3 linked regions of the Magnetospirillum sp. XM-1 genome follow. The protein of the gene in region 1 interacts with the protein of each later gene in a pairwise test. Links are inferred from orthologs where the notes say so. Each region holds a gene or a part of one and is shown in the gene's direction. Other genes may lie near its edges.

Region 1 (7,856 bases):
GCAAGCCCAACGAATTCGCCTGGGCCGCCGCCCGGCGCGTGGCCGAGGCCGACCAGGTCTCGTTCAACCCGCTGTTCCTCTATGGCGGCGTCGGCCTGGGCAAGACCCATCTGATGCACGCCATCGCCCACCACATCCGCGAGCGCAACCCCGAGCGCTCGGTGCTGTACCTCTCGGCCGAGAAGTTCATGTACCGCTTCATCCGGGCGCTCAGGGGCCAGGACACCATGTCGTTCAAGGAGCAGTTCCGCTCCGTCGACGTGCTGATGATCGACGACGTGCAGTTCATCGCCGGCAAGGACGCCACCCAGGAGGAGTTCTTCCACACCTTCAACGCCCTGGTGGACCAGGGCAGCCAGATCGTCATCTCGGCCGACAAGTCGCCGTCGGACCTGGAAGGCATCGAGGAGCGCCTGCGCTCGCGCATGGCCTGCGGCCTGGTGGCCGACATCCACGCCACCACCTACGAGCTGCGCCTCGGCATCCTGCAGTCCAAGGCCGAGCAGATGGGCGTCATCGTGCCCCAGAAGGTCATGGAATTCCTGGCCCACAAGATCATCTCCAACGTCCGCGAGCTGGAGGGCGCGCTGAACCGCGTGGTCGCCCATTCCCAGCTGGTGGGCCGCACCATCACGCTCGAGACCACCCAGGAAGTGCTGCACGACCTGCTGCGCGCCTCGGACCGCCGGATCACCATCGAGGAGATCCAGAAGAAGGTCGCCGAGCACTTCACCATCAAGCTGGCGGAAATGTCCTCGGCCCGGCGCTCGCGCCAGGTGGCTCGTCCCCGCCAGATCGCCATGTACCTGGCCAAGCAGCTGACCTCGCGCTCGCTCCCCGAGATCGGCCGCAAGTTCGGCGGCCGCGACCACACCACCGTCATGCACGCGGTGAAAAAGGTCGAGGAGCTGAAGGAAGTGGACCAGAACTTCGCCGAGGACGTGGAACTGCTGCGCCGCATGCTGCAGGGATAGGGAACCCTCCAGGCGGCACGCCAGGGCGGGCAGGATGCCCGCGCCCCAAACACGTCGCATTTTCCCCTGGAGCGCGGCCGTCTCGGCCGCATTTGCCGTGGCCGCTCCCACCGCCATGCAACAAGCGTCCCAGCCCCTCTCCCCGCCCCCGAAATCGCTTTTGGACTCCGGCGCCTGTGATATACTGCCCAACCCTGCCTGAAGGGGGGCAGTAACGAATCATATGGGTATCAGCAGAACGCCATGAAACTGACCATCGAGCGCGCCGCGCTGTTGAAGTCGCTGGCCCACGTCCAGAGCGTCGTCGAACGCCGGACCACCATTCCGATCCTGTCCAACGTCAAGCTCGAGGGCCGTTCAGGCCTTCTGTCGCTGAACGCCACCGACATGGATCTCGACATCATCGAATCGGTGCCCGCCGACGTGGTCCGCCCCGGCGCCACCACCGCCCCGGCCCACACCTTCTACGAGATCGTGCGCAAGCTGCCCGACGGCAGCCAGGTGGAGATCGAGCATGATTCCGAAAGCGGCCAGCTGACGCTGCGCTCGGGGCGCTCCAAGTTCTCGCTGGCCTGCCTGCCGGTCGAGGATTTCCCGGTCCTGTCGGGCGGCGACCTGCCGTTCAGCTTCTCGCTCTCGGCGGCCGAGCTGAAGACCCTGATCGACCGCACCCGCTTCGCCATCTCGACGGAAGAGACCCGCTACTACCTGAACGGCATCTACCTGCATGCCGCCAAGGCGGACGGCGTGGACGTGCTGCGCGCCGTGGCCACCGACGGCCATCGTCTGGCCCGGGTGGAGATCACCCTGCCCGACGGCGCCGCCGGCATGCCCGGCATCATCGTGCCCCGAAAGACCGTGGCCGAGATCCGCAAGCTGATCGACGAGACCGACGGCGAGATCACCGTGTCGCTGTCCGAGACCAAGCTGAAGTTCGCCTTCGGCGACGCCGTGCTGACGTCGAAGCTGATCGACGGCACCTTCCCCGATTACGAACGGGTGATCCCCGCCGACAACGACAAGGTGCTGGTGGTCGACTGCAAGAGCTTCGCCCAGGCCGTCGACCGCGTTTCGGCCATCTCCACCGAGAAGAGCCGGGCCATCAAGCTGGCGCTCGAAAAGGGCAGCGCCACCCTGTCCGCCTCCAGCGCCGAAAACGGCAGCGCCGTGGAAGAGATCGAGGCCGACTACACCTCGACGCCGCTCGAGATCGGCTTCAACTCGCGCTACCTGATGGATATCCTGGCCCAGGTGGAGGGCGACACCGCCCGCTTCGCCATGGCCGACGCCGCCTCGCCCACCGTGGTGCGCGAGATGACCGATGGCGGCGCTGTCTACGTGCTGATGCCCATGCGGGTGTGATCGGCGTTCCGGTGCCCCATACGGAAACCGAGCGGCCGGCGATCCGCCGCCTGTCGCTCGCGGATTTCCGCTGTTATCGGACGCTACGCCTCGAGACGGACAACCGTCCGGTGGTACTGACGGGGCCCAACGGCGCCGGCAAGACCAACATCCTCGAGGCTTTGTCCTTCCTGGTTCCGGGCCGCGGCCTGCGCCGCGCCGGGGCGGCGGACATCACCCGCCACGGATTGCCGGCCGGATCGCCTTGGGCGGTGGCGGCAAGCCTGGACGGGCCGGCGGGACGGGTGGAGATCGGAACGGGCCGCGAGGCCGGACACGAACGCCGCTCGGTGCGCATCGACGGCAAGCCGGCCAAGCCCGGCGATCTGGCCGGACTGGTTTCGGCGCTGTGGCTGACCCCGGCCATGGACCGCCTGTTCATCGAGGGGGCGAGCGGACGGCGGCGTTTCCTTGACCGCCTGGTGTTCGGGCTGGTCGCCGGCCATGGGGCCGAATCGGGGGCCTACGAGCACGCCATGCGCGAACGCACCCGCCTGATGCGGGCCGCCCGCGACGGCGGGCCGAGGACGGACCCGGCCTGGATCGCGGCGCTGGAAGAGGGCATGGCCCGCCATGGCGCCAGGATCGCCCAGGCCCGGGTCGAGACCATCGCCCGCCTGGACGCGGCCTGCCGCGCCGGATTGGGGCCGTTTCCCGCCGCCGGGCTGAGGGTGGAGGGCGAGATCGAGGGCTGGCTGGCCTCAGGCGCCTCTCCCGACGAGGCCGAGGACAGGTTCAAAAGCGCGCTGCGATTCGCGCGCGCGCGCGACGAGGCGGCCGGGGCCGCCACCATGGGTCCGCACCGTTCGGACCTCTTGGTGCGCCACGTGCCCAAGGATTTGCCGGCGGGGCAATGCTCCACCGGCGAGCAGAAGGCGGTTCTGGTGTCCATCGTGCTGGCCCAGGGCCGGGTCCAGGACCAGACGGGCGGGCGGGCGCCGCTGCTGCTGCTGGACGAGGTGGCGGCCCATCTGGACGAGGTCCGGCGCGCCGCCCTGTACGACGAGCTTTGCGCACTGAAGGCGCAGAGCTGGATGACCGGAACCGACGCGCTGCTGTTCGCCGGTTTCGGAGAAAGGGCCCAGTTTTTCCGGGTGACCGACGCCACGGTCGCCCCAGACAAGGTAATGACGTGATGAGCACCGAACCCATGACCCCCAACGATCCCCACGCCAGCGCGAACGGAGCCGAGGAATACGGCGCCGGATCGATCCAGGTGCTGCGCGGTCTGGAAGCGGTGCGCAAGCGTCCCGGCATGTATATCGGCGACACCGACGACGGGTCGGGCCTGCACCGCATGATCTACGAGGCGGTGGACAACGCCGTCGACGAGATCATGAACGGCTTCGGCGACCGCTGCGACGTGGTGCTGAACGCCGACGGCTCGGTGCTGGTCACCGACAACGGCCGCGGCATCCCGGTGGACATCCACCCCGAGGAAGGCATCTCGGCCGCCGAGGTGGCGCTGACCAAGCTGCACGCCGGCGGTAAGTTCGAGCAGAACTCCAACCGCATCTCGTCGGGTCTGCACGGCGTCGGCATCTCGGTGGTCAACGCGCTGTCGGAATGGCTGGAACTGCGCATCTGGCGCCACGGCAAGGAGCACTTCATGCGCTTCCGCCACGGCGAGCCCGAGGCGCCGCTGGCCGTGGTGGGCGAGTGCGGCGACCGCACCGGCACCCAGGTGGTCTTCCTGCCCTCCAAGGGCACCTTCTCCCACACCGATTTCGATTTCGACACGGTGGAGCACCGGCTGCGCGAACTGGCCTTCCTCAACTCGCGCGCCACCCTGATGCTGAAGGACGAGCGCCACGCCGAGACGGCCGAGGTCCTGCTGCACTACGAAGGCGGCGTCCAGGCCTTCGTCCAGTGGCTGGACCGCTCCAAGGAGGCGCTGCACGCCCCCATCCTGGTGGCCGCCGAGAAGGACGTGGTGCGCCTGGAACTGTCCATGGAATGGACCGACAGCTACCACGAGACCTGTCTGTGCTTCACCAACAACGTGCCGCAGAAGGACGGCGGCACCCATCTGGCCGGTTTCCGCGCCGCGCTGACGCGCACCATCAACGCCTATGCCAACGAATCGGGCATCGCCAAGAAGGAAAAGGTCAACCTGGCCGGCGACGACATGCGCGAGGGCCTGACCTGCGTGCTGTCGGTCAAGATGCCCGACCCCAAGTTCTCGTCCCAGGCCAAGGAGAAGCTGGTCTCCTCCGAAGTCCGCCCGCTGGTCGAGAACCTGGTGGGCGAGAAGCTGGCCGAGTGGTTCGAGGAGCACCCGGCCGAAGCCCGCAAGGTGGTCACCAAGGTGGTCGAGGCCGCCGCCGCCCGCGAGGCGGCCAGGAAGGCCCGCGAACTGACGCGCCGCAAGGGCGTGCTCGACATCGCCACCCTGCCGGGCAAGCTGGCCGATTGCCAGGAACGCGACCCGGCGCTGTCCGAACTGTTCATCGTCGAGGGTGACTCGGCCGGCGGCTCCGCCAAGCAGGGGCGCAACCGCGCCAACCAGGCCATCCTGCCCCTGAAGGGCAAGATCCTCAACGTGGAGCGGGCCCGCTTCGACAAGATGCTGTCCTCGGCCGAGATCGGCACCCTGATCGCCGCCATGGGCACCGGCATCGGCCGCGAGGATTTCAACGTCGACAAGGCGCGCTACCACAAGATCATCATCATGACCGACGCGGACGTGGACGGTTCCCACATCCGCACCCTGCTGCTGACCTTCTTCTATCGCCAGATGCCCGAGCTGATCGAGCGCGGCTACCTCTACATCGCCCAGCCGCCGCTGTATCGCGCCAAGCGCGGCCAGTCCGAGGTCTATCTCAAGGACGATAGGGCGCTGGAGGAATACCTGATCGACGGCGGCCTGTCCGACGCCGTGCTGAATCTGGCCGACGGCACACAAGTGGCCGCCGCCGACCTGCGCGCCCTGGTCGAGCAGTCCCGCGCCGTGCGGAACCTGCTCAACCCGCTGGCCCGGCGCCTGCCGCTGAAATTGGTGGAACAGGCGGCCATCGCCGACGCCCTGGATTCCGCCCTGCTCACCGACGCCACCCGTGGCCCGGTCGTGGCCGAGGCCCTGGCCAACCGCCTGGACGCCCTGGAATCCGACCTGGAGCGCGGCTGGGCCGGCACCTGGGTGGAGGGCGACGGCTACACCTTCGCCCGCACGCTGCGCGGCGTCACCGAGACCCACCACCTGGATTCGGCGGTGATCCGCTCGGCCGAGGCGCGCCGCCTGCACGACCTGGCGCCCCGCCTGCGCGAGACCTTCGAGCGCGCCGCCTCCCTGATGGTCAAGGAGCGGGAAGTCGTGCTGGCCGGCCCCGTCGCCCTGGTCGCCGCCGTGATGGACACCGGCCGCAAGGGCATCGCCATCCAGCGCTACAAGGGCCTGGGCGAGATGAACCCGGAACAGCTGTGGGAAACCACCCTGGACCCCCAGGTGCGCTCGCTCCTCCAGGTCAAGGTGGCCCAGGCCGACGACGCCGAACAGGTGTTCTCCACCCTGATGGGCGACGTGGTCGAACCGCGCCGCGACTTCATCCAGACCAACGCGCTGAAGGTCTCGAACCTGGACGTGTAGGGTGTTTGTCGGGTGACGCATAACCCGCAAACGCGGCCCATAACGCGCTAATTCTTGACGCGTAATGTGCAAAGGCCGCCCCGAATGGGGCGGCCTTTGGCGTTCCTTGGAATCCACATTGCCGGGGAGAGAGCTATCCTTGCCTGCTCTTGCGGCTCGTGGCCTGTTTCACCGATCGTTTCCGCTCAGAGGTTGGGCACAGCCTCCCCGGCATTCCCCGGCATGTCAGAACGCTTCCTCCCAACTCCGGGACAGCCGCATGGCGCAATTGATCAGGCCGACCATGGAATAGGTCTGGGGGAAATTGCCCCACAATTCGCCGCTGCGCGGATCGATGTCCTCGGACAGGAGGCCTAGGAGATTGCGCCGGGCCAGCACGGTCTCGAACAGGGTCCGGGCCTCGTCCAGGCGCCCCTGCGCCGCCAGGGCGTCGATGTACCAGAAGACGCAGATGACGAAGGCGGTGGCAGGCCGGCCGAAATCGTCCTCGGCCACGTAGCGGTAGAGGAAATCGCCGACCCGCAGACTGGCCGCCACCGCGTTCACCGTGGCGGCGAAGCGGGGATCGTCGGCGGCCAGGAAGTCCACCTCGTGCAGCAGCAGCAAGGTGGCGTCCAGCTCGTTTCCGCCGAAGGTGGAGACGAAGGTCCCCATCTCCTCGTTCCACGCCCGGGCCGAGATGATGGAATGCAGGCGGTCGGCCTCCTTGCGCCAATAGACGGCCCGGTCGGACTGGCCGATATGGCGGGCGATCTTCGCCAGCCGGTCGCAGGCCGCCCAGCACATCACCGACGAGAAGGTATGGACCGAGGCGATGGTGCGCAGTTCCCACGGGCCGGCGTCGGGCTTGTCGAAGACGGCGACGGCGCGCCCGCCCAGGCGTTCCAGCTGCTCGAACATGGCCGTGTTGCCGGGATGGGACAGGCGCTGGTCGAAGAAGGCGTGGGTCGAGGCCAACACCACGCTACCGTAGACGTCGTTCTGAATCTGGACATGGGCCTGGTTGCCCACCCGCACCGGGCCGAAACCGCGATAGCCCGTCAGATGAGGAATGGCGAACTCGTCGATGGAGGTGTCGCGGGTGATGCCGTAGACCGGGCGCAGCTCGCCTTCGTCCGCCTCCTCGACGATGTCGTTGATGAAGCGCAGATAGTCTTCCATGGTCCGCGTCACCCCCAGGCGGTTCAGCGCGTGGATGACGAAATAGGCGTCGCGCAGCCAGCAGAAGCGGTAATCCCAGTTGCGCTGGGTGGCGGGCGCCTCGGGAATCGAGGTGGTCAGGGCGGCGACGATGGCCCCGGTCTCCTCGAAATTGCACAGCTTGAGGGTGATGGCGGCGCGGATCACCGCGTCCTGCCATTCAAAGGGAATCGACAGCGAGCGCACCCAACTGCGCCAATGCTCCAGCGTGCGCTCGAACAGGTCGCGCGCCGTGGTCTCCACTCCGGCCTGCAGGCTCTCGTCGCTGCCCAGCAGCAGGTCGATGGGGCGGTCAAGGACGAAGGGCCGTTCCTCGGTGATGTAGGAGACCGGGGCATTGGTGGTCAGCCGCAGCGTCAGGGCGGGAGAGACGTAGCGCAGATGGTTGCTGCCCCGGGTGACCTGCGGCTTCAGTCCGCCATTCTCGAAGCCCGGCCGCAGCCGGATCAGGATGCGGGGCCGCCCCTGCACCGGCCGGATGCGCCGCACGATCATCGGCGGCCGGAAGATCCGTTCATAGAGGGCGAAGCGCGGCGCGAAGTCGATCACTTCGGCCACTCCGCCGTGATGGTCGTAGAGCATGGTGCGCAGGATGGCCGAATTGGGCAGGTAGGCCTGTTCGGAATGCAGCTGGTCCACCAGCCCGACCGAGAACAATCCGTCGGCCGTGCCGTCATTAAGCAGGGCGTTGAACA
Region 2 (5,399 bases), 2.0 Mb from region 1 along the record:
AACGGCTACGGCATTCCCGCCTTCAACGTGAACAACATGGAGCAGGTCAAGGCGATCATGGAGGCGGCCTCCGCCACCGATTCGCCGGTCATCCTCCAGGCCTCGGCCGGTGCCCGCAAATACGCCGGCGAGCCCTTCCTGCGCCACCTGATCCTGGCCGCGATCGAAGCCTATCCGCAGATCCCGGTCTGCATGCACCAGGACCACGGCACCAGCCCGGCGGTCAACGTGCGCGCCATCCAGTCCGGCTTCTCCTCGGTGATGATGGACGGCTCGCTCAAGGAAGACGGCAAGACCCCGTCCGATTGGGACTACAACGTCGCCGTCACCAAGCAGGTGGTCGACATCGCGCATGCCTGCGGCGTCTCGGTCGAGGGTGAGCTGGGCTGCCTGGGCTCGCTGGAAACCGGCACCGCCGGCAAGGAAGACGGCATCGGCGCCGAGGGCAAGCTGGACCATTCCCAGCTGCTGACCGACCCGGACGAGGCCGCCGAATTCGTCAAGGCCACCAAGGTGGACGCGCTGGCCATCGCCATCGGCACCAGCCACGGCGCCTACAAGTTCACCCGTCCGCCGACGGGCGAGGTGCTGGCCATCAAGCGCATCAAGGAAATCCACGCCCGCATCCCCAACACCCATCTGGTGATGCACGGCTCCTCCTCGGTGCCGCAGGACCTCCTGAAGATCGTCAACGATTACGGCGGCGCGCTCGGCGAGACCTACGGCGTGCCGGTCGAGGAAATCGTCGAGGGCATCAAGCACGGTGTGCGCAAGATCAACATCGACACCGATCTGCGTCTGGCCGTCACCGGCTGCATCCGCAAGTACTTCCACGACAACCCCAAGAAGTTCGATCCCCGCGACTACCTGAAGCCCTCCATCGCCGCCATGGTCGAGGTCTGCAAGAGCCGCTACCAGGCCTTCGGCACCGCCGGCCAGGCATCGAAGATCAAGGTGATCGGCCTGGAAGACATGAGCGCGCTGTACGCCAAGGGCGCCCTGGCTCCCAAGGTGAACTGAGCAATCTCTATCATGTCGTCACCCCCGGGCTTGACCCGGGGGTCCCCCATGGATGCCCGGATCAAGTCCGGGCATGACGATTTTTAAGGACTGGACCAAGCCCATGACCGTCAAGATCGCGCCCTCCATCCTCTCCGCCGACTTCGCCCGCCTGGGCGAAGAGGTCAAGGCCATCGACGAGGCCGGTTGCGACTGGGTGCATATCGACGTCATGGACGGCCATTTCGTGCCGAACCTCACCTTCGGCCCGGCCATCATCAAGGCCATCCGGCCCTATACCACCAAGGTCTTCGACGTCCACCTGATGATCGACCCGGCCCAGCCCTATATCGAGGACTACGCCAAGGCCGGGGCCGACATCATCGTGGTCCACGCCGAGGCCGACAAGCACCTGGACCGCTCGCTGCAGCTGATCCGCAGCCTCGGCAAGAAGGCCGGCGTGTCGCTCAACCCGTCCACGCCCGAGAACGTCATCGAATACGTCATGGACAAGCTGGACCTCGTCCTGGTGATGAGCGTCAATCCCGGCTTCGGCGGCCAGAGCTTCATCGAGGCCCAGTTGGAGAAGATCGCCCGCATCAAGAAGATGATCGGCGCGCGCCCCATCGACCTGGAAGTGGACGGCGGCGTCACCGCCGACAACGCCCACCGCGTGGTGGCCGCCGGCGCCAACGTCCTGGTGGCCGGCTCGGCGGTGTTCAAGACCAAGGATTACGCCGCCAACATCGCGGCGCTGCGCCGCTGAAATCCATCGGCATCAGGTCGAGGCACGTTTTCTTTTCGTCACCCCCGGACTTGATCCGGGGGTCCATGGATGGCCGGGTCAAGCCCGGCCATGACGGGATGGGAGACCTCAATCCGGCAACGTTAGGCTTCCATCCTCGGCCAAAGCGAATCCCGGATTCCACGCCACCTCCCAGGCGAAGCCGTCGGGATCGGCGAAATAGCCGGAATAGCCGCCCCAGAACGCCTCCTCGGCGGGTTTGAGCAGGGTTGCCCCCGCCGCCACCGCCTCGGCCAGCACCCGATCCACCTCGTCCCGGCTTCGCGTGTTGTAGGCCAGGGCGAAACCGGGAAAGCCGCCGCCCTCGGCCGGCAGGCGGGCATCGGCGGCCAGTTCGGCGCGGGGATAGAGCGACAGCGCCATGCCGCCCATCTGGAAGAAGGCCACACCTTGGGCCGCCGCCACCTTGCGACGCCAGCCCAGCCTCTCGTAGAAGGCCCGCGCCCGCTCCAGATCGGCGACGCCCAGGGTGATCAGGCTGATGCGTGGTTCCATGGGCAAGTCTCCTTCGGCTCAAGATGCGCCCGAACCGGTTCCATCGGCAATGGGCTCGCCCTTCACCACCGTCACCGGCACCACCCCCGCCCAGACCGGCCAGGACATGTCCTCCTCGTCGTCCACCGGCGGGCCGGAGCGCACCTTGGCCGAGCCTTCGGCAATGGCCAGGGCCAGCAGGCGGGTCGCCGCCAGTTCCTTTTGCGTCGGCGGCCGGACCTGGGAATAGCGCCCCGGAATCAGCTTCTCGATCAGGGCGACGAAGGCCGCCTCCTTCTCCGCCGGGTCGGTGATCTCCTCGGCCTGGCCGAACAGCACGACCGACCGGTAATTCATGGAATGGTGAAAGGCCGAGCGGGCCAGGACCAGCCCGTCCACCAGGGTGGCGGTGACGCACAATTCGGCGCCCGCCGCCATGGCCTTGCCCAGCCGCGAGCCCTGGCCGCCGTGGAACAGCACCCGATCGCCCATGCGCCAGTGGGTGGTCGGTATACTGACCGGTCGGCCTTCATCGACGAAGGAGACGGTGCAGGAAAGCGCCTCGTCCAGAATGGCGGCGATCAGGCGGGGATCGTAACTGCCCCGCTGGGGCCGCTGGCGGAAGGTGGTGCGCTCGGTGGAGGCAAGCATGGCGGGTTCTCCTTTCCCGTCCACATTGCGCCACAGGTGGTTCCATTAAAAGGTCCAGTTCTTTTATAGTGATAGAGCCACTTTCCGAGGCCACCATGTCCCTCACCCTCGCCTTGCCCGCCGACGACGGCGGCCAGCCCCTGCACCGCCGCCTGTATCTCGCCCTGCGCGAGGCCGTCCTGGACGGACGGCTGGGCGAAGGCGCCGCCCTGCCCTCGTCGCGCTCGCTGGCGGCGCAATTGGGCGTGGCGCGCAACACCGTGCTGGCCGCCTACGACCAGTTGGCGGCCGAGGGCTTCACCGAGGCGCGCCAAGGTTCGGCCACCCGCGTCGCCGCCCGCCAGCCCCTGCTGGGCCGCGCCGATTCCGGCCCGTCCATTCCGCCGCCGCCGCCCGAAACCAAGGTCGCCGCCTGGAGCGCCACCCCGCCCATGCTGATGGTGCGCGATCCGACGCGGCCCTTCGCCCCCGGCGTGCCCGATCTGGCCGCCTTTCCCCATGCCGAGTGGCGGCGCGTGCTGGGGCGGCTGTGGCGGCGGCCGCCGGTGGAGCTGATGTGCGGCATCGATCCCCTGGGCCACCCGCCGCTGCGCCGGGCAATCGCCGAGCATGTGGGGCGGACGCGGGCGGTGCGCTGCGACGCCGACCGGATCATGGTGGTGGGCGGCTCGCAGCAGGCGCTGGATCTGGTGGCCCGCGTGCTGGTGGAGCCGGGAGAACCGGTGCTGGTGGAAGACCCCTGCTATGGCGGATTGTCGGGCGTGCTGCGCGCCGCCGGCGCCAAGGCCTTAGCGGTGCCGGTGGACGAATCCGGCTTCGACCCCGATCTGGCCGAGCGCCTTTGTCCCCAGGCCCGGCTGGCCTGCGTCACGCCGTCCCACCAGTTTCCCACCGGGGCGACCATGCCGCTGGCGCGGCGCCTGGCCCTGATCGACTGGGCGGCGCGCAAGGGCGGCTGGATCATCGAGGACGATTACGACAGCGACTTTCACCACGGGGGGCAGCAGGCCGCCTCGCTGCAGGGGCTCGACCGATGGGGGCGCACGCTCTATCTCGGCACCTTCTCCAAGAGCATGTTTCCCGGCCTGCGCCTGGGCTGGCTGGTGGTGCCGCACGCGCTGCTGCCCGCCTTCGTGGCGGCGCGGCGCGTTGCCGACATGGCCCCGGCCGGGCTGACCCAGGCGGCCATGGCGGCCTTCATGATCGAGGGGCATTTCGGCGCCCATCTGCGGCGCATGCGCGGCCTCTATGGCCGGCGGCGCACCCAGTTGCTGGACGCGGCGGCCCGCATCCTGGGCCCCAGCCTGCCGGTCGCCGCCGGCGAGGCCGGGCTGCACGCCATCCTCCGCCTGCCCGAGGGATGCGACGAGAACGCCGCCGCCCGCGCCGCCCAGGCCCACGGCCTGGCCCCCGCCCCCTTAGGCTTTCACCGTGTCACAAAAGGCCCGCCGGGACTGATCCTGGGCTATGGAAACCTGGCCGGATGGAGCATCGAGGACGCCCTCGAACGCCTGCTTACAGCCATCAAGCCATTGATTTCAGACGATTAATACTCCTGTCACAAAACCTTCACGCGCGTGTCCCGGGACTGTAACACAGCGCCGATAGGATGCCGGCCGTGGGAGCCTGCTCTCCCACTCCCGTTGCACTCCCGTTGGAGGTTCCATGTCCACCAAGACCCTGGCCGTCGCCGCTGTCGCCCTGGCTGCCGTCGCCACCGCCGGCGCCGCCCATGCCCGCGATCAGATCCGCATCGTCGGCTCGTCCACCGTCTACCCCTTCGCCACCTCGGTCGCCGAGGCCTTCGGCAAGGGCGGCAAGTTCAAGACCCCGGTGGTCGAGAGCACCGGCACCGGCGGCGGTCTGCGCCTGTTCTGCTCGGGCGTCGGCGAGACCTTCCCCGACATCACCAACGCGTCGCGCCGCATCGAGCCATCGGAAGTGGAGTTCTGCACCAAGAATGGCGTCACCGGCATCACCGAGGTGGTGATCGGCTATGACGGCATCGTGTTCATGAACTCCAAGTCCGGCCCCGACTTCGCGCTCACCCGCGAGCAGATGTACAAGGCCACCGCCAAGGACGTCCCGGTGGGCGGCAAGCTGGTGCCCAACCCCTACAAGACCTGGAGCGACGTCGATCCGTCGCTGCCCAAGGAGCCGATCCTGGTCTACGGCCCGGCCCCCAACCACGGCACCCGCGACGCCTATGTGGAGCTGGTGCTCGACCCCGCCTGCGAAAAGCAGCCCGAGATCAAGGCGCTGGAAAAGGCCGCCAAGAAGAAGGCCTGCCAGACCGTGCGCGAGGATGGCGCCTGGATCGAGGTGTCCGAGAACTACACCGTCATCCAGCAGAAGATCACGTCCAACCCGGGCGCCCTGGGGGTGATCACCTTCAGCTACCTCGACCAGAACCGCGACAAGGTCAAGGCCGCCCCGGTGGACGGCGTGGTCGCCACCTACGACAACATCG
Region 3 (6,492 bases), 3.4 Mb from region 1 along the record:
CATGGCCCGGCACGCCTTCGACACCAGGGTGATCCTCACCCACGCCTTCGGCCCCGGCGCCATCGCCGATTGGGCGGGGTTCCACCACGAATGCCTGTCAGGCAACGGTTATCCCTTCCATCTGAAGGAGGCCGAGCTGTGCCCGGAGGCCCGCATCGTGGCGGTGGCCGACGTGTTCCAGGCCCTGGCCCAGCACCGTCCCTACCGCGCGCCGCTGATCCCCGACGAGATCGCCGCCCTGATGGACGGCATGGTGTTCGCAGGCAAGCTGGACGCGCAAGTGGTGGCCGTCTGCAAGGAGCATCTGGACGAATGCTGGGCGGCGGCGACAGGCGGGTGACGGGGCGGCCCGACTAGGGTAATCTCGCCGCCATGCCAGCCCATGCCGACTTCGTCCATCTGCGCGTCCACACCGCCTATTCCCTGGCGGAAGGGGCCATCAAGCTCAAGCAGCTGATCAAGCTGTGCGAGAAGATGGCCATGCCCGCCATCGGCATCGCCGATACCGGCAACCTGTTCGGCGCCCTGGAATTCTCGACCTCGTGCTCGGATGCGGGCATCCAGCCCGTGGTCGGCGCCCAGATCGCCATCCGTCGCGAGGATGGTGGCCCGTCCAAGGATGGACGCAAGCCCGAGCCCGACACCCTGGTGCTGCTGTGCCAGAACGAACCCGGCTACCTCAACCTCTTGAAACTGGTGTCCAAGGCCTTCCTGGAGACCGAATCGGGCGAGACGCCCCAGGTTACCCTGCACGATCTCGAGACCCGCTCCGAGGGGCTGATCGTGCTGACCGGCGGTCCCGCCGGGCCGGTGGGCCGCCTGCTGGCCGACGGCCAGGCGGAAAAGGCCGAGATCGTGCTGGTCCGGCTGGCCCGCGCCTTCGCCGGGCGCTGTTACGTGGAACTGCAGCGCCACGGCCTGGAGGTGGAGGACCGCATCGAGCCGGCCCTGGTGGCCATGGCCTACAAGCACGATTTGCCCCTGGTCGCCACCAACGAGCCGTTCTTCGCCGACCGGGGCATGTACGAGGCCCACGACGCCCTGATCTGCATCGCCGAGGGCGCCTACATCTCCCAGGATGAGCGCCGCAGGCTGACGCCCGAGCATTACTTCAAATCGCCGGAAGAGATGCGCGAATTGTTCGCCGACCTGCCCGAGGCATGCGACAACACCCTGGTGATCGCCAAGCGCTGTGCCTTCGGCGTTTCCAAGCGCAAGCCGATCCTGCCTCCCTACCGCATGGACGGCCTGACCGAGGCCGAGGTGCTGCGCAAGGTCACCCTGGAAGGCCTCGATCTGCGGCTGGACAAGCACGTCTTCCAGCCCGGCATGACCGACGACGAGAAGGAGCACGCCGCCAAGCCCTATCGCGAGCGCGTCGAATTCGAGCTGAACGTCATCGAGCAGATGGGCTTTCCCGGCTACTTCCTGATCGTGTCCGACTTCATCCAGTGGTCCAAGGCCCACGACATTCCCGTTGGGCCGGGCCGCGGATCGGGCGCCGGCTCGGCGGTGGCCTGGGCGCTGACCATCACCGACCTGGACCCGCTGCGCTGGGGGCTGCTGTTCGAGCGCTTCCTCAATCCCGAACGGGTCTCCATGCCGGACTTCGACATCGATTTCTGCCAGGACCGCCGCGAAGAGACCATCCGCTACGTCCAGGGCAAGTACGGCTACGCCCAGGTGGCGCAGATCATCACCTTCGGAAAGCTGCAGGCCCGCGCGGTGCTGCGCGACGTGGGCCGCGTGCTGCAGATGCCCTACGGCCAGGTGGACCGCATCTGCAAGCTGGTGCCCAACAATCCCGCCAATCCCATGACGCTGGAACAGGCGCTGGAGAGCGAGCCGCTGCTGAAGGAGCAGAAGGACAGGGACGAGACCGTCTCCCACCTGATCGATCTGGCCATGAAGCTGGAGGGGCTTTACCGCCACGCCTCGACCCATGCCGCCGGCGTGGTGATCGGCGACCGCTCTCTCGACGAGCTGGTGCCGCTCTATCGAGACCCGCGCTCCGACATGCCGGTCACCCAGTTCAACATGAAATGGGTGGAATCGGCCGGTCTGGTGAAGTTCGACTTCCTGGGCCTCAAGACCCTGACCGTGATGGTCACGGCGGTGAAGCACGTCAAGAAGACCAAGGGAATCGATATCGACCTGTCGGCCATCCCATTGGACGACGCCAAATCCTACGAATTGCTGTCGCGGGGCGATGCGGCCGGCGTGTTCCAGCTGGAAAGTTCGGGCATGCGCGACGTGCTGCGCAAGATGGGCCCCAACCGCCTGGAAGACCTGATCGCCGTGGTGGCGCTGTACCGTCCCGGTCCCATGGACCAGATTCCGCGCTACATCGCCTGTAAGCACGGCAAGGAAGAGCCGGACTACATGCATCCGCTCCTCGAGCCCATCCTGAAGGAGACCTTCGGGATCATGGTCTACCAGGAGCAGGTGATGCAGATCGCCCAGGTGCTGTCGGGCTATTCGCTCGGCGGCGCGGATCTGCTGCGCCGTGCCATGGGCAAGAAGATCAAGGAGGAGATGGAGGCCCAGCGCAAGACCTTCGTCGAAGGCGCCACCGCCAGGGGCGTCGACGGGGCCCAGGCCTCCATGATCTTCGACAAGGTGGCCAAGTTCGCCGAATACGGCTTCAACAAGAGCCACGCGGCGGCCTACGCCCTGATCGCCTACCAGACGGCCTGGCTCAAGGCCAACCACCCGGCCGAGTTCATGGCGGCGACCATGACCTACGAAATGAGCAACACCGACAAGCTCAATTCGTTCAGGCAGGAGCTGGACCGTCTCGGCATCAAGCTGCTTCCCCCCGACATCAACGCCTCGCAGCCCACCTTCTCGGTGGAAGTGCTGCCCGACGGCGGCTCGGCGGTGCGCTACGCCCTGGCGGCCTTGAAGAACGTGGGCGAGGCGGCCATGCAGTCCCTGGTGGACGAGCGTGAGAGGGACGGCCGCTTCAAGGATATCGGCGACTTCGCGGCGCGCATGGATTCCAAGGTGCTCAACCGCCGCCAGCTGGAGAACATGGTCAAGGCCGGCGTCTTCGATTCGCTCGACAAGAATCGCGGGCGGCTGTTCAAGAACGCCGACACGCTGTGCCGCTACGCGGCCCAGGCCGCCGAGGACCGCCACTCCAGCCAGATGAGCCTGCTGGGCGGCTCCAACGCGCCGACCTTGAAGCTGGAGAACGGCCCCGACTGGTCGCCGCACGAGAAGCTCAACCAGGAATTCGAGGCGGTGGGCTTCTATCTGTCCGCCCATCCGCTGGACGCCTATTCCAAGAGCATGAAGCGCCTCAACGTGCTGAAGATCGCCGAGCTGCCCCGCCACCTCCAGGCGGGCGGCAAGGGCAGGGTGCGCCTGGCCGGCTCGCTTCTGTCCAAGCAGGAGCGCGTCTCGGCCAAGGGCTCGCGCTACGCCTTTTTGCAGTTCTCCGACGCGTCCGGCATGTTCGAGGTCACGTGCTTTTCGGAAATCCTCGCCACCTCGCGGGACTTGCTCGACGCCGGCGGGCCGTTGCTCATCGACGTGGACGCCAAGCTGGAGGAGGATCAACTGCGCATGACCTGCCAGCGCATCGCCTCGTTGGATCAAGAGGCCGCCAAGGCCGCCGCCGGCATCCGCGTCATCATCTCTGACGACAGCGCCCTGAAGCAGCTTTCCGAGCTGATCAACGGCGAGGCGCGGGGCCGCAACCGTGTCGCCATCGTGGCCCGGGCCGGCAACCGCGAGGTGGAACTGGGCCTTAAATCCACCATCACGCTTTCGCCCAAATTCATGGGCACGCTGCGCAGCATTGCCGGCATCACCGAGGTGGAGGAGATTTGATGGCGTCCAAATGGCTGACGGCTTTGGTGGTGTTCCTGGGGCTTGCCGCCTGCACGCCTTCGGAATTCGCCGAGCCTCCGGAAGTGGTGCTGCTCTCCATGGTGCCGGTGGACGTGTCGCTGATGGAACAGCGCCTGGCCGTGACCCTTCGGGTGCGCAATCCCAACAATGCGCCCATGAGCATTGACGGCATGCGCTTCGCCATCGACATCAACGGCAAGACCTTCGCCAAGGGCACCAGCGACAAGGCGGTCACCGTGCCGCGCCTGGGCGAGACCGAGGTGGCGGGGGTGGCCCATGTCGCCACCACCGATCTGATGCGCCAGATGGTGGGCGTTCCCGACGCCAAGGGCGTGGAGTACCGGCTGTCGGGTTCCTTGTTCCTGGCCCATGGCGGCCGGGCGGCCTTCGATCAGTCGGGCGATTTCGACTTCGCCTCCGCCCTGGGCGGCGCGGGCAAGAGGAATTGACGCCTCCCGTGCCGGGGAATAGACAAAACCATAGCTTCTGCCGTTCGGGATCCCCATGAACCGCTTTTCCGTTCTTTTCGCCGTCTTCGTCCTGGCCGTCCTCAACGCCGCCGGCTGGTGGTGGTTCAACCGGCCGGTGCCGGTGGAGCTGTCGTTCAACGAGCCGTTTCCCTCGGTGTCCTTCGCGCCGTTCCGCCGGGGCCAGGGGCCCATCACCCAGATCTATCCCAGCTCGGACCAGATCGCCGCCGACATGAAGAGCCTGGTGGGCGTGGCCAAGGGGGTGCGCACCTACACCTCGCGGGAAGGCTTGGACGTGGTGCCGGAGCTGGGCCGCAAATACGGCATCGAGGTCACCCACTCGGCCTGGCTGGGCAAGAAGTTCGCCATCAACGATGCCGAGGTGGACGCGCTGATCAAGGCGGCCAACGCCTATCCCGACGTCATCAAGCGGGTCATCGTCGGCAACGAGGTGCTGCTGCGCCAGGATCTGCCGCCCGAGCAGCTGATCGGCTACATCCGCAAGGTCAAGGCGGCGGTGAAGCAGCCGGTGTCCTATGCCGACGTCTGGGCCTTCTGGCTGAAATACCCGGAAGTGGCCAAGGAGGTGGATTTCCTCACCATCCACATCCTGCCCTATTGGGAGGACGAGCCCATCGGCGTGGACGGCGCCGCCAAGCATATCGTCGCCATCTACAAGCGCATGGCCGAGCAGTTCGGCAAGCCCATCCTGATCGGCGAGGCCGGCTGGCCGACCCGGGGCCGTTCGCGCGGACCCGCCGTCGCCGACATGGAGAACGCGGCGCGCTTCGTGCGCACGCTGGCCCTGGTCTCCAAGGAGAACGGCTTCGACTACAACGTGGTCGAGGCCTTCGACCAGCCGTGGAAGGCCTTCCTGGAAGGGACCGTGGGGGCCAAATGGGGCGTGGTGGACGAGAACCGCCGGGTCAAGTACGCCATGTCCGGCCCGGTCGAACCCAGCCCCGACTGGCCGCGCCACGCGGCGGCGGCCGTGCTGATCGGTTCGGCCCTGTCGCTGGCGCTGTTGTGGCGGCGCTGGGACCGCTATGACGTGAAGGGCGGCCTGTTCGTGCTGGTCCTGGCCCAACTGGCCGGGCTGTTCATCACCTGGCAGACCGTCAACGCCCAGGCCATGGCCTATGACCGTCTGGAAGACATCTGGGCCTGGGCCCGCATCGGCCTGCACGCCGCCTTGTCCATCACCCTGGCCTGGGCCGCCGCCCAGCAATTCCGCCGCGAACCGGCCAGGCTGAACTGGCCGTGGGCGGAAAAGATCGTGCCGCTCTATGGCTTCGCCGCCATCGTGGTGGGGGCCACCCTGCTGCTGCATGGCCGTTACCGCGATATTCCGCCCATCGAGTTCCTGGCGCCTTGCATCGGCCTCACCCTTTATGCCATCGGCCGCATGGTGGTCCTGGGCAAGTCGTGGAAAGAGGCCTTCGCCGCCGGGCGGCTGTTCGGGGGCGACGGCTTCGGCATGGCAAGGCGCTTTGCCGTCGGGCTGGCCCTGTCGGCCCTGGCGGCGCCGCTGTCCGAGGCCTGGGCGCTGTCGCGCGGCGACGATTTCATCACCTCTCATCCCCAATGGTCGGACCGCATTCCCCTGCTGGTCCGCGCCCTGTGGGAGAATCAGGAAATGTGCGTCTGGGCCGCCATGGTGGCGGTGATGATCCTGCCGTTCTGGGCTGAATGGCGGTTGCGGTCGGAAAAGGTGAGCTAGATGAGTCAGTCTTCCCTCTCGCTGCCACCCTATCTGGGGGTGGCGCCCACGCGCTACGGCACCATGCTGTTTCCCGCCGGCGACATCTGGGTGGGGCGCTCCATCGCCACCTATGGCGAGTATTCCGAGGGCGAGACCGCCCTGTTCCGCCACTTCGTCACTGCCGGCGATACCGTGGTGGAGGCGGGCGCCAATATCGGCGGCCTGACCCTGCCCCTGGCCGGGCTGGTGGGGGCGAATGGGCGGGTGCTGGCCTTCGAGGCGCAGCGCGCCATTCACGCCATCCTCACCACCAACCTGCTGCTCAACGGCTTTCGGCACGCCCATGCCGAGCGGGTGGCGCTCGGCGCCGAGGCGGGGAGTATCAAGGTTCCCGAACTGGATATCTCGCGGGTCGAGAATTTCGGCGGCCTGTCGTTGGGCGGAGAGGAGGGGGAGGATTGC

Evidence for each region. The genes of interacting proteins can lie anywhere in the genome.
Region 2: the proteins of dnaN (region 1) and rpe interact in binary tests that used the Escherichia coli proteins (3 or more experiments, as listed by UniProt). The link is inferred for Magnetospirillum sp. XM-1 from one-to-one orthologs.
Region 3: the proteins of dnaN (region 1) and dnaE interact in binary tests that used the Escherichia coli proteins (3 or more experiments, as listed by UniProt). The link is inferred for Magnetospirillum sp. XM-1 from one-to-one orthologs.

Annotation. Positions count from the first base shown.
Region 1 is NZ_LN997848.1:714-8,569, forward strand. Bases 331-3,276 are described here. They hold dnaN (DNA polymerase III subunit beta), read left to right. Parts: upstream 331-1,217; coding sequence 1,218-2,336; downstream 2,337-3,276. Other genes in these bases: dnaA (chromosomal replication initiator protein DnaA), read left to right, coding at 331-974; recF (DNA replication/repair protein RecF), read left to right, coding at 2,333-3,276. Also shown: more of dnaA, read left to right, coding at 1-330; more of recF, read left to right, coding at 3,277-3,511; gyrB (DNA topoisomerase (ATP-hydrolyzing) subunit B), read left to right, coding at 3,511-5,961; XM1_RS00025 (glycoside hydrolase family 15 protein), read right to left, coding at 6,187-7,856. UniProt on the Escherichia coli protein: Confers DNA tethering and processivity to DNA polymerases and other proteins. Acts as a clamp, forming a ring around DNA (a reaction catalyzed by the clamp-loading complex) which diffuses in an ATP-independent manner freely and bidirectionally along dsDNA.
Region 2 is NZ_LN997848.1:2,008,123-2,013,521, reverse strand. The notes cover bases 1-2,944. They hold rpe (ribulose-phosphate 3-epimerase), read left to right. Parts: upstream 1-1,123; coding sequence 1,124-1,765; downstream 1,766-2,944. Other genes in these bases: XM1_RS09370 (pyridoxamine 5'-phosphate oxidase family protein), read right to left, coding at 2,318-2,929; XM1_RS09375 (VOC family protein), read right to left, coding at 1,874-2,299; fba (class II fructose-bisphosphate aldolase), read left to right, coding at 1-1,020. Outside these bases: XM1_RS09365 (PLP-dependent aminotransferase family protein), read left to right, coding at 3,025-4,479; XM1_RS09360 (PstS family phosphate ABC transporter substrate-binding protein), read left to right, coding at 4,595-5,399. UniProt on the Escherichia coli protein: Catalyzes the reversible epimerization of D-ribulose 5-phosphate to D-xylulose 5-phosphate.
Region 3 is NZ_LN997848.1:3,360,844-3,367,335, reverse strand. The notes cover bases 1-4,037. They hold dnaE (DNA polymerase III subunit alpha), read left to right. Parts: upstream 1-372; coding sequence 373-3,837; downstream 3,838-4,037. Other genes in these bases: XM1_RS15565 (LEA type 2 family protein), read left to right, coding at 3,837-4,037; XM1_RS15575 (HD-GYP domain-containing protein), read left to right, coding at 1-340. Outside these bases: more of XM1_RS15565, read left to right, coding at 4,038-4,307; XM1_RS15560 (exo-beta-1,3-glucanase), read left to right, coding at 4,363-6,048; XM1_RS15555 (FkbM family methyltransferase), read left to right, coding at 6,049-6,492. UniProt on the Escherichia coli protein: DNA polymerase III is a complex, multichain enzyme responsible for most of the replicative synthesis in bacteria. This DNA polymerase also exhibits 3' to 5' exonuclease activity. The alpha chain is the DNA polymerase catalytic subunit.